DNA from 3 places in the Methylococcus geothermalis genome. Region 3 is predicted to be linked to each of the others. Evidence: predicted binding sites of a transcription regulator. Region 3 holds the regulator's gene; each other region holds the start of a gene.
What was found. The regulator HrcA, encoded in region 3, represses chaperone genes, less so after heat shock. The targets are predictions, from matches to a motif close to TNTTAGCACTCNNNNNNNNNGAGTGCTAANA.
Positions count from the first base shown of each region.

Region 1: the regulator HrcA is predicted to act here: its motif matches at 2,045-2,075, upstream of rpoH (RNA polymerase sigma factor RpoH).
Region 2: the regulator HrcA is predicted to act here: its motif matches at 1,152-1,182, upstream of groES (co-chaperone GroES).

Region 1 is NZ_CP046565.1:233,394-236,668, reverse strand. It holds gene GNH96_RS01130 (hypothetical protein) at 1-281, opposite strand, end outside; gene GNH96_RS01125 (aminotransferase-like domain-containing protein) at 791-1,969, shown strand; gene rpoH (RNA polymerase sigma factor RpoH) at 2,103-2,963, shown strand; gene metF (methylenetetrahydrofolate reductase [NAD(P)H]) at 3,012-3,275, opposite strand, start outside.
Region 2 is NZ_CP046565.1:3,092,634-3,095,908, forward strand. It holds gene groL (chaperonin GroEL) at 1-738, opposite strand, end outside; gene groES (co-chaperone GroES) at 801-1,091, opposite strand; gene GNH96_RS16120 (helix-turn-helix domain-containing protein) at 1,373-1,711, opposite strand; tRNA gene GNH96_RS14420 (tRNA-Glu) at 2,082-2,157, opposite strand; gene cmoA (carboxy-S-adenosyl-L-methionine synthase CmoA) at 2,260-2,988, opposite strand; gene pcnB (polynucleotide adenylyltransferase PcnB) at 3,062-3,275, shown strand, end outside.
Region 3 is NZ_CP046565.1:1,382,278-1,385,552, reverse strand. It holds gene dnaK (molecular chaperone DnaK) at 1-553, opposite strand, end outside; gene grpE (nucleotide exchange factor GrpE) at 621-1,175, opposite strand; gene hrcA (heat-inducible transcriptional repressor HrcA) at 1,284-2,336, opposite strand; gene GNH96_RS06705 (NAD(+) kinase) at 2,545-3,275, shown strand, end outside.

The DNA of each region.
Region 1 (3,275 bases), 1.1 Mb from region 3:
TTCACGACGTCGGTCAGCTTCTCGATCGCAGCGTCATTGTTGCCGGCCTCGAGGTCGGATGCAGCTTCCTTGGCGGCGGTCATGGCCTTGGACAGGGAAGGCCCGGCGCCGCCGCCGGTGATTTCCTTGGCTTTCTGGCGATAAAGTTTGGCAGAGGCCAAGGCTGCATCCTTTTCGCCGGCTTTAGCCTGCGAAAGCGCTTCCTGGGCCACCTTCAGGGCTTCTGCGGTGACTTGCCTCACACCTTCGGGGCTTTCCGCGGCAAAGGCGCCGAAGCTCAAGGAGCCGGCTACCAGCAAAGCGGCAAATTTGGACAAGGCATTCTGAATTTTCATATCGACTGAGTCTCCTCGGGTATCATAGTTATCGTTGTAATTTTAGAGTCTGGAGCCGGGTGACTGCTGTCGTATCCCTCTGCCCGTCGACTCGCCGGTACCTGCCCGGCTACAACGCGGCGCTAACGAAAGGCGACGCCTGGCGGCTTCATCTTTCGTAATCGGGCGGTAATACTAACCAAATTTTTCGATCAAGACCATGCTTGGTTTCTACGCAGGCAAATAAATTTCGTCGCCTTGCTTCCACACGCTCGGGGTGCGCGGGACGGCCCGCCATGCGTCCGGGGCCTATGCGGGGTGAAGGGATGCGGCCCAAATGTTGTATAGTCAAGACTTTGCGAAAAAGGACGGCCAATGAGCTCTCCTCTTTGGCCGGAAGGGCTTGCCGCGCATTTCTCGCAGATTTTTTCCGAACCATCCAGCCGAATCGGCTCGACCAACCCTGCCGGATTCTCATGACGCATCGACTTTCTCGCCGTACCGAACGCCTTACCAGTTCCCTCATCCGGGACATTTTGCAGATCACTCAGCAACCCGGGGTGATCTCTTTCGCCGGGGGCCTGCCGGCGGAAGAGCTGATGCCGGATCTGGATTTCGACGCTTGTGCCGCCGATTCCCGCCAGTACGGTCCCAGCGAAGGCGAGCCCAGGTTGCGGGCGCTGATCGCACAGGGGCTTTCAGGCCTGGGGCTTCGGTGCCAAGCCGATCAAGTGCTGGTGACGACGGGTTCCCAGCAGGGCATCGATCTGGTGGGCAAGCTGTTCATCGACGAGGGAACGCCGGTGTTGCTGGAGTCGCCGACCTACCTCGCGGCGCTTCAATGTTTCCGGGTTTACGGCGCGGCGTTTCACGGCCTGCCCTTGCAGGTCGAGGGCATCGATCCGGACGCGCTGAAAGCGGCCATCGTCCGTCATCGGCCCGCTTTCGTTTATCTCATTCCCAGTTTTCAGAACCCCTCGGGGTGCTGTTACACTGATGCGGCACGCCGCGCCGTCGCTGCCGTGCTGGATGAAACCGGCACGCCTCTGGTGGAGGATGACCCCTATCGGGATCTGGTCTATTCGCCATGCGATCGAACGCCGGTCTGCGCTTATTTGGAGCGCGCGCCCTGGGTCTATCTCGGCAGTTTTTCCAAGATTACTGCACCGGGACTGCGGGTGGGTTATCTTGCTTCGTCTCCGGCATTGTTTCCGTGGATCGTCCGTCTCAAGCAATCGAGTGATCTTCACACCAGCCGAATCGGACAGGCCTGGTTGACGCATTTCATTGCTTCGGATGACTTCGAAAAACATTTGGCGCACATGAACGGCGTCTATGCCGAGCGCCGAAACACCATGCAGTTCGCCTTAGTCCGGCATTTCAGCGGCCTTGCGGAATGGTCGGCACCTGCCGGCGGGCTGTTTTTCTGGCTGCGCCTGGTCGAGGATGTGGATACGCTGGCCGCACTCAAGGTGGCGCTGACCCATGATGTGGCTTTCATGCCGGGAGAGCCGTTTTTCCCGGTCGCGGACCAGCGTTATCCGGCTTTGCGGCTGAATTTCAGCCACGCGACGCCGGAAAAGATCGAGCAGGGCATCGGCCTGCTATCGGAGGTGTTGAGCCAGTGCTGCGAAACGGCATTCGTCACCGGATGATCCACGTTCGATCAGGCCGCCGCGACGGCGCCAGTGAAGCTGGCAGGACTTGTCGAGGTGAGGAACTTGCGCTAGTTTTAGCACTCGAATGGGTCGAGTGCTAAAATCCATCATCACGAGAACAGGGCATCCCATGACTCAAGAATTGACACTCCCGACCAATCTGCCGCTGGGTTCCATCGACGATTATTTCGCCGCAGTGAACCGCCTGCCGCGTCTGGACGCCGACGAGGAGCGGGAGCTGGCCATCCGCTTCCGTGACGAGCAGGACCTGGAGGCCGCAAGGCGCCTGGTGCTGTCGAACCTGCGGTTCGTGGCCTACATCGCGCGCGGCTATCTCGGCTACGGCCTGCCGCTGGCCGACCTGATCCAGGAGGGTAATATCGGCCTGATGAAAGCGGTGAAGCGCTATGATCCGGACGTCGGCGTGCGGCTGGTCTCGTTCGCAGTGCACTGGATCCGGGCGGAGATCCACGAATTCATCATCCAGAACTGGCGCATCGTGAAGATCGCCACCACCAAGGCACAGCGCAAGCTGTTCTTCAATCTGCGCAAGATGAAGAACCGGCTCGGCTGGCTCAACCCCGAAGAAGCCGCCGCGGTGGCTGCGGAACTGGGCGTGGACGTCGAGGACGTCTACAAGATGGAACACCGGCTGAACAACCCGGACATGGCGCTAGAGGCGCACGGCGACGAGGACGTCGACGACCGCGAAGGCCACGCGCCCATCCATTATCTCCAGCAGGAAGGCGCGGATCCGGCCCAGCTCATCGAGCACAGCGAATGGGACAACCGCCAGCAGGAGAAGCTGCACGAAGCCATCGGCCAACTGGACGACCGCAGCCGGGACATCGTGGCCAGCCGTTGGCTCAGCGAGGATAAGCTGACGCTGCACGATCTGGCGGCGCGCTACAACGTCTCCGCCGAGCGCATTCGCCAGCTCGAAAACAGCGCGATGAAGAAGCTGCGGAACGCTCTCGCGGACGCCGCCTGATTTTCAAAAGGCGGGCAGGCGCCGGCCGGCCGTGTCCGCCGGCGTTCCTCAGGCCGATCCCAGCCCCAGCGCATTCCAGACGTCAAGGCTGGCATCCGCCCGGTTCAGCGTGTAGAAATGCAGCCCCGGCGCACCCCGTTCCAACAGCCGCCGGCAAAGATCCGCCACTACATCCAGTCCGAAGGCCCGGATGGACTTGCGGTCGTCGCCGAAGGCCTCCAGCCGCTTCCGGATCCAGCGCGGAATGTCGGCGCCGCACATGTCGGAAAATCTCGCCAACTGCGAATAATTGGTGATCGGCATGATCCCCGG
Region 2 (3,275 bases), 1.7 Mb from region 3:
CGGACGGCCGGCTTTCGCCACACCTTCCAGCACCGGCAGCAGTTCGCGGATATTGGATATCTTCTTCTCGTTGATGAGAATGAACGGATTCTCCAGCTCGGCGCTCATGCTCTGCTGGTTGTTGATGAAATACGGGGAGAGGTAGCCACGGTCGAACTGCATGCCTTCGACGATGTCGAGCTGGTTTTCCAGACCCGAGCCGTCTTCAACCGTGATGACGCCTTCCTTGCCCACCTTGTCCATCGCTTCGGCGATGATGCTGCCGATGGATTCGTCGGAGTTGGCGGAAATGGTGCCGACCTGAGCGATGGCGTTGCTTTCGGTGCAAGGCACGGACATCGCGTGGATCGCTTCGACCGCCGAAGTCACGGCCTTGTCGATGCCGCGCTTCAGGTCCATCGGGTTCATGCCGGCGGCAACGGCCTTCAGGCCCTCGGTCAGGATCGACTGAGCCAGCACGGTGGCGGTGGTGGTGCCGTCGCCGGCCACGTCGGAAGTCTGCGAAGCGACTTCTTTCACCATCTGGGCGCCCATGTTCTCGAACTTGTCGGACAGCTCGATTTCCTTCGCCACGGACACGCCGTCCTTGGTGACGGTGGGAGCGCCGAAGCTCTTTTCCAGCACCACGTTGCGGCCCTTGGGACCCAGCGTGACTTTCACCGCATGCGCCAGGATGTTGACGCCGCGCAGCATGCGGGCCCGTGCGTCGTCGCTGAACTTGACTTCTTTAGCTGCCATTTGGATTTACCTGCGATATTGATGATTAGGAAAGGCTTGGAAAGCTGCGGGTGAGCGGAGCATCAGCTCTCGAGTACGGCCAGAATGTCGTCCTCACGCATCACCACCACATCTTCTCCGTCGACCTTGACCTCGGTGCCGGCATATTTGCCGAACAGGACCTTGTCACCCACCTTGACCTGCAGGGCGCGCACCTCACCGTTGTCGAGAACCTTGCCATTGCCGACGGCCAGGATCTCGCCCCGCATCGGCTTCTCCGCAGCGCTGTCGGGAATCACGATGCCGCCTGCACTGGTGCGTTCCTCTTCCAGACGCTTGACGATGACACGATCATGCAAAGGACGAATTTTCACGGTAACCTCCTGAATTCCTGATGAAGTCGACTGAAAGACCAAGGGCGCTTCCGACCGGGCTGTTAGCACTCCCTTGAAGTGAGTGCCAAATGATAGCCACGGACGGCGAGCTGTCAAGCGTTCGGGCTATCCGGGCCGTTGTCGCGCCGCACATGATTTGAAAAATCGCGGTTCACGGTTTGAAAAACCAAAGCAGCCCGATCCGGTGCGCGGATAGCCGCAGAAACGCAAACGGATTGCAGATGAAGCATGAACTGGCATGAGTGGGCGGAGCGAATCTTCTATCTCCAAGCCGCCTTGATGTGCTCTTTGATCGTCTCGACGGTGTACTTCTTGCCGTCGTCGGATTCCGCCGGGACCTTCTTGGGGTTCTCGTCAGCAACTTGAATGAACGTGCCGGCTATCCGAGGGTTCGACTTCCCCATATCCGGCAAAGGCGGCACCCGCGACGGGCGCGTGTTCCCCTTCTTCCAGCCCTCGATACCGCACGCCCGATAGCGCCGGCGCCAGAGACTCAGCGTCGGATTGCTCACCTTGAGCGTCTCCATGATCTCCCGGGTCGAACGACCCGCCGCCGTCATCAGGACGATACGCGCCCGCAAGGTTTGTTTATCGCCCACGGCCCGACTTGACCCAATGCGTGAGTATCGCAAGCCCCCCATCTCTCCGGTTCAATCGTCACCGGCTTTCCCCTCAGCGAATGCCGATCCCCCGCCAATGGCCCACGGTGTGCGAGCGGCTGCCGTTTTCGGAGTGGACAGCGCAGATGCTCAGGAAGGTTGCGGATGCCCGAGGCTTTCAGATACGAAAGTGCTTCTTTGCCCACCTCCCGGTACCCCTCTACGAACTCACGAAGCGGTCGGATGGGGAAAAATGGGATGGAGGTGGCAGACTAAAGCGGCGAATTCGCCCATCATGTTCCGCATGAAGCCGCAGGCGTGTTTCCGCCTTTTCGCGTCCGGCCGCCGCATGGTAAGGCTATTGATTCTATGGCGTCCCCAGGGGGATTCGAACCCCCGTCGCCGCCGTGAGAGGGCGGTGTCCTGGGCCTCTAGACGATGGGGACACATGGCGGAGTCTTGCAGCCCCCGGATGTGCCCGGATGCCGCTCAACTGTCTTGAGGAAGGTGAAGAATACTACAAAACTGCACGCATCTCCATATATCCCTCACTTGACCGCCACGATGCCGACGAAGTTGTACCACTTGAAGAACACGTCGATGTAGCGGAAGCCGGCCACCCTGAGCATTTCCAGGTTTTCCGCCAGCTTGTACGGCACCAGCACGTTTTCCAGGGCTTCGCGCTTCTGGGCGATTTCCAGCTCGGTATAGCCGTTGCGCTTCTTGAATTCGTAGTAGTAATGGATGAAGGAGCGGTTGAACAAGGAACTCTCACCCAGCACTTTTTCGACCAAGATCAGCGCCCCGTTTTGCTCCAGCCCCTCGTGTATGGTTTTGACCAGCCGGTCGCGGTAGAGCGGGCGGACGAACTGAAGGGTCAGGATCATGACCGCCAGCGTAGCGTCATCCATGGCGATCCCCTGGTTCAAGTCGGCGCGGACCAGTTCGACGGCATTGGAAAAGGCATGCCCGGCCATCTTGGCGCGACATTTCGCCAGCATCTCCTCCGAATTGTCGACGCCGACCAGGGTGAGCCGGCGCGGCCCGATCGCACGGTCCAGGCCAATCAGTGTGGTGCCGGTGGAACAGCCGAAATCGTAGATGCGGGTGTCGGGCGCGGCGAAGTCGACGGCCATCTCGGCGATCATGCGCTGCAGCTCGCGGTAGAACGGCACCGAGCGCTCCAACATGTCGTCGAATACGGTCGCGACGTTTTCGCCGAAATCGAAGTCGTCGATGAACGACTTCGATTGCCTGTAAATATCGTCTTTAGACATCGTATGCCGGAGCTTCCGAGGTTCCCTCATGGGCGCGACGGACTCTCGATTGAGCCCGTCTTTCACCTGGGTTATGATTCATGCGCAACTTCCTATAACCAAACAACCAACAAATCCTCTGGAACTCTTCACCTTCATCAAACGGTTGATCGGTGCGCTACGCCCCGCCGCCACGGCAGCCCCGGTTCCCGTTGCTCCCGGCCCGCGGATTTATTCCCGTTCCGAACACTCGATCTCGCGCACGCTGATCAGCGACCATGCGCTGAAGGTGCTCTATCGGCTGCGCA
Region 3 (3,275 bases):
GGCGCTTGTCCATGCCGTAGGCCAGCGCCGCAGCGGTCGGCTCGTTGATGATGCGCTTGACGTCGAGGCCGGCGATGCGCCCGGCGTCCTTGGTGGCCTGGCGCTGGGAGTCGTTGAAATAGGCCGGTACGGTGATGACCGCTTCCTTGACCTCTTCACCCAAATAGGCCTCGGCGTCCTTCTTGAGCTTCATCAGCACGCGCGCCGAGATCTCCGGCGGCGCCATCTTCTTGCCCGCGACCTCCACCCAGGCATCGCCATTTTCCGCCTCGACGATGGTGTAGGGCACCATCTTGATGTCCTTCTGGACGACATCGTCCTTGAAGCGGCGGCCGATGAGCCGCTTGATCGCGAACAAGGTGTTCTTCGGATTGGTGATGGCCTGCCGCTTGGCAGACTGCCCGACCAGCGCCTCGTTGTCGGTGCTGAACGCGACGATCGACGGCGTGGTGCGCGCACCCTCGGCGTTCTCGATCACGCGGGGCTTGCCACCTTCAAGAATGGCCACGCACGAGTTGGTGGTGCCCAGGTCGATCCCGATAATTTTTGCCATGGATTTCTCCGGTTTATCTGTGATTGTTCTGAGGGACAGATGCTATGTGAGGCCGATCCAGGGGATTTCAAGCCTGGGCTACGACCACGAGCGCGGGGCGCAGCAGACGGTCGTTCAACAGATAGCCTTTCTGAAATACCTTGAGCACGGTGTTCGGCTCGACCGACTCGGCAGGTTCCAAAGCCATGGCCTGGTGCCGTTCCGGATTGAATTTCTCGCCTACCGGATCGATGGCCAAGATGCCGAACTTCTCGAACACGCTCTGAAACTGCTTCAAGGTCAGCTCAGCTCCTTCCCGGAGCTTGGCGACATCGGGGGTATCGGCCGATGAGGCCGCGATGCCGAGTTCCAGGCTGTCCATCACCGGCAACAACTCCTTGGCGAATTTTTCCAGGGCGTACTTGTGCGCATTCTGGAGGTCTTTTTCCATCCGCCGGCGCAGGTTTTCCATTTCCGCCTGGGCCCGCACGAAACGCTCCCAGTTGTCACTCGCCTGCTGCTGTGCCTCAAGCAATGCCCGGTCGGGCTCCGCGGCAGGCGCTTCGGCAGGTGGCGCCTCCACTTCCAGAAGTTCCGGCTGGGCGTCTGTGCCGGGACCGTTGGTCAATTCTTCTTCGCTCATAGTCCGAATTATAGGGGTTCAAAATTTTTTTGATCGGAAAAAACGATACCGCCCGGCTCCTTGGGAGCGGGCGGCGGACTTCCCGGTACCGTCACAACTCCGGAAACATTAAGTTGGGGCCCGTGTCCGCTGATTCAAGGCTGCGCCCACCAGTTTCGCGGTGACGTCCACGAGAGGGATCACCCGCTCGTATTTCATCCGGGTCGGCCCGATCACGCCGAGCACGCCCAGCACGCGATTGTCGACCGAATAGGATGCCGTCACCAGGCTGCAGGGCTCCAGCGGCCGGAGGCCACTCTCTTCGCCAATGAGTATTTTCACGCCGGGGGAGGCGAGGCAGCGATCGAGCAGCCCGACGATGCTTTCCTTCTGACGAAACGCTTCGAACAGGCCGCGCAGGCGCTCCACATCGGCCAACTCGACGAAATCCATGAGGTTGGTTTCACCCCTGACCAGAAACGGCTTCTTCGAGCGAGCGCCCTCCAGCAAGGCCTGCTCGGCGATCTCGCCCGCCTGCAACAGTTGCTCGCTCAGGCGCTCACGTTCGTTCTGCAATTCGGAGCGCAGATGTTCGCGCGCCGAAGCCATGTCCTTGCCGATGCAGACGGCATTGAAGAAATTGGCGGCGGCCTGCAACTCCGCAGCGCTGAAACGATGGGGCGTGTGAATGATCTTGTTGTGGATTTCCTGATCGCTCGTCACCAGGATGGCCAGTACCCGGTGGTCCGACAGCGGCAGAAATTCGATGTGCTGGAACGCCAGGGTTTCCCGCCTCGGCATGGAGATGATACAGGCCATGTGGGTCAGCTCCGACAGCAGTTTGGAGGCGGTTTCCAACAGATCGCGCGGGTTATCCTGGCTCTCGAGGTCCAGCCACAACTGGTCGACGATGCCCTGCTGCAAGGGCTTCACGATCAGCAAAGAGTCGACGAACAGCCGGTAGCCGCTCACGGTGGGCAGGCGGCCCGCCGAGGTATGCGGCGAGGTGATCAAGCCAAGTTCCTCGAGATCGGCCATGACGTTGCGTATGGTCGCCGGGCTCAAACCGGCATCCTTGGCGAGAACGCGCGAACCGACCGGCTGGCCTTCGCCGATATACCGTTCCACCAGTGCCTTCAACAGGTGCTGGGCTCGCTCGCTCAATTCGGGAAAACTTGCCACGGTATGCCGGAAAGATGCTGGATTAGCACTCGATTACGCCGAGTGCCAAAAACTAGCAACCCCTAGATTAAGTGTCAAGAAGGTCCTACCATTGGGCAACGCCGCATCGCAAGCATTTTAACTCGTGGCGAAGATCTAAGGCTTGCCAATCCTAAATAATTTGATGCTCGGGCCTTCAACCCCGGGATTCCACACGACGTTCAGGCGGATGCTTTCGCAATTTCGCACCATCGCGCTCATCGGGAAGCCGGACGCCCCGCGGATAGCGGATACCCTCGGCGCCATCCATGCCTATCTCCTGACTTCCGGACTCGACATTCTGGTGGAGCGAGGCTGTGCCACGCTTTTCCCCCATTCCGCCCAGATCTGCACCATGCCCGAACTGGCCCAGCGGGCGGACATCGCCGTGGTGGTCGGCGGAGACGGCACATTGCTGGGAGCCGCGCGTAGCCTTTACCTGCACGACGTTCCCCTCATTGGCGTCAACCTGGGACGGCTGGGCTTTCTGGTGGATATTTCCCCTAACGACGCGGTCGGGAAGCTCCACGAAATATTGACCGGGTCGTACCGGGCCGAGGAGCGCTACCCTCTGGTGGCCCAACTGATCCGGGACCGTGAAGCCATCGCCCAGGGCGCCGCCGTCAACGAGGTGGTCATCCATAGCGGCAGCGCGACCAGCATGATAGAAATCGAAACCGCCATCGACGGCGTCTTCCTGAATTCGCAGCGCTCCGACGGACTGATCGTCTCCACACCCACCGGCTCGACCGCCTACGCGCTATCGGCCGGCGGGCCGATCCTGTATCCCGCGCTCAATGCGATGGTGCTGGCGCCGATCAATCCCCATACCCTGTCCAACCGCCCCATCGTCATCTCGGGGGACAGCCTGGTCGAGATCGCCTTCCGGCCGAACAAGCAGTTCCGGGCCCAGGTGAGCTG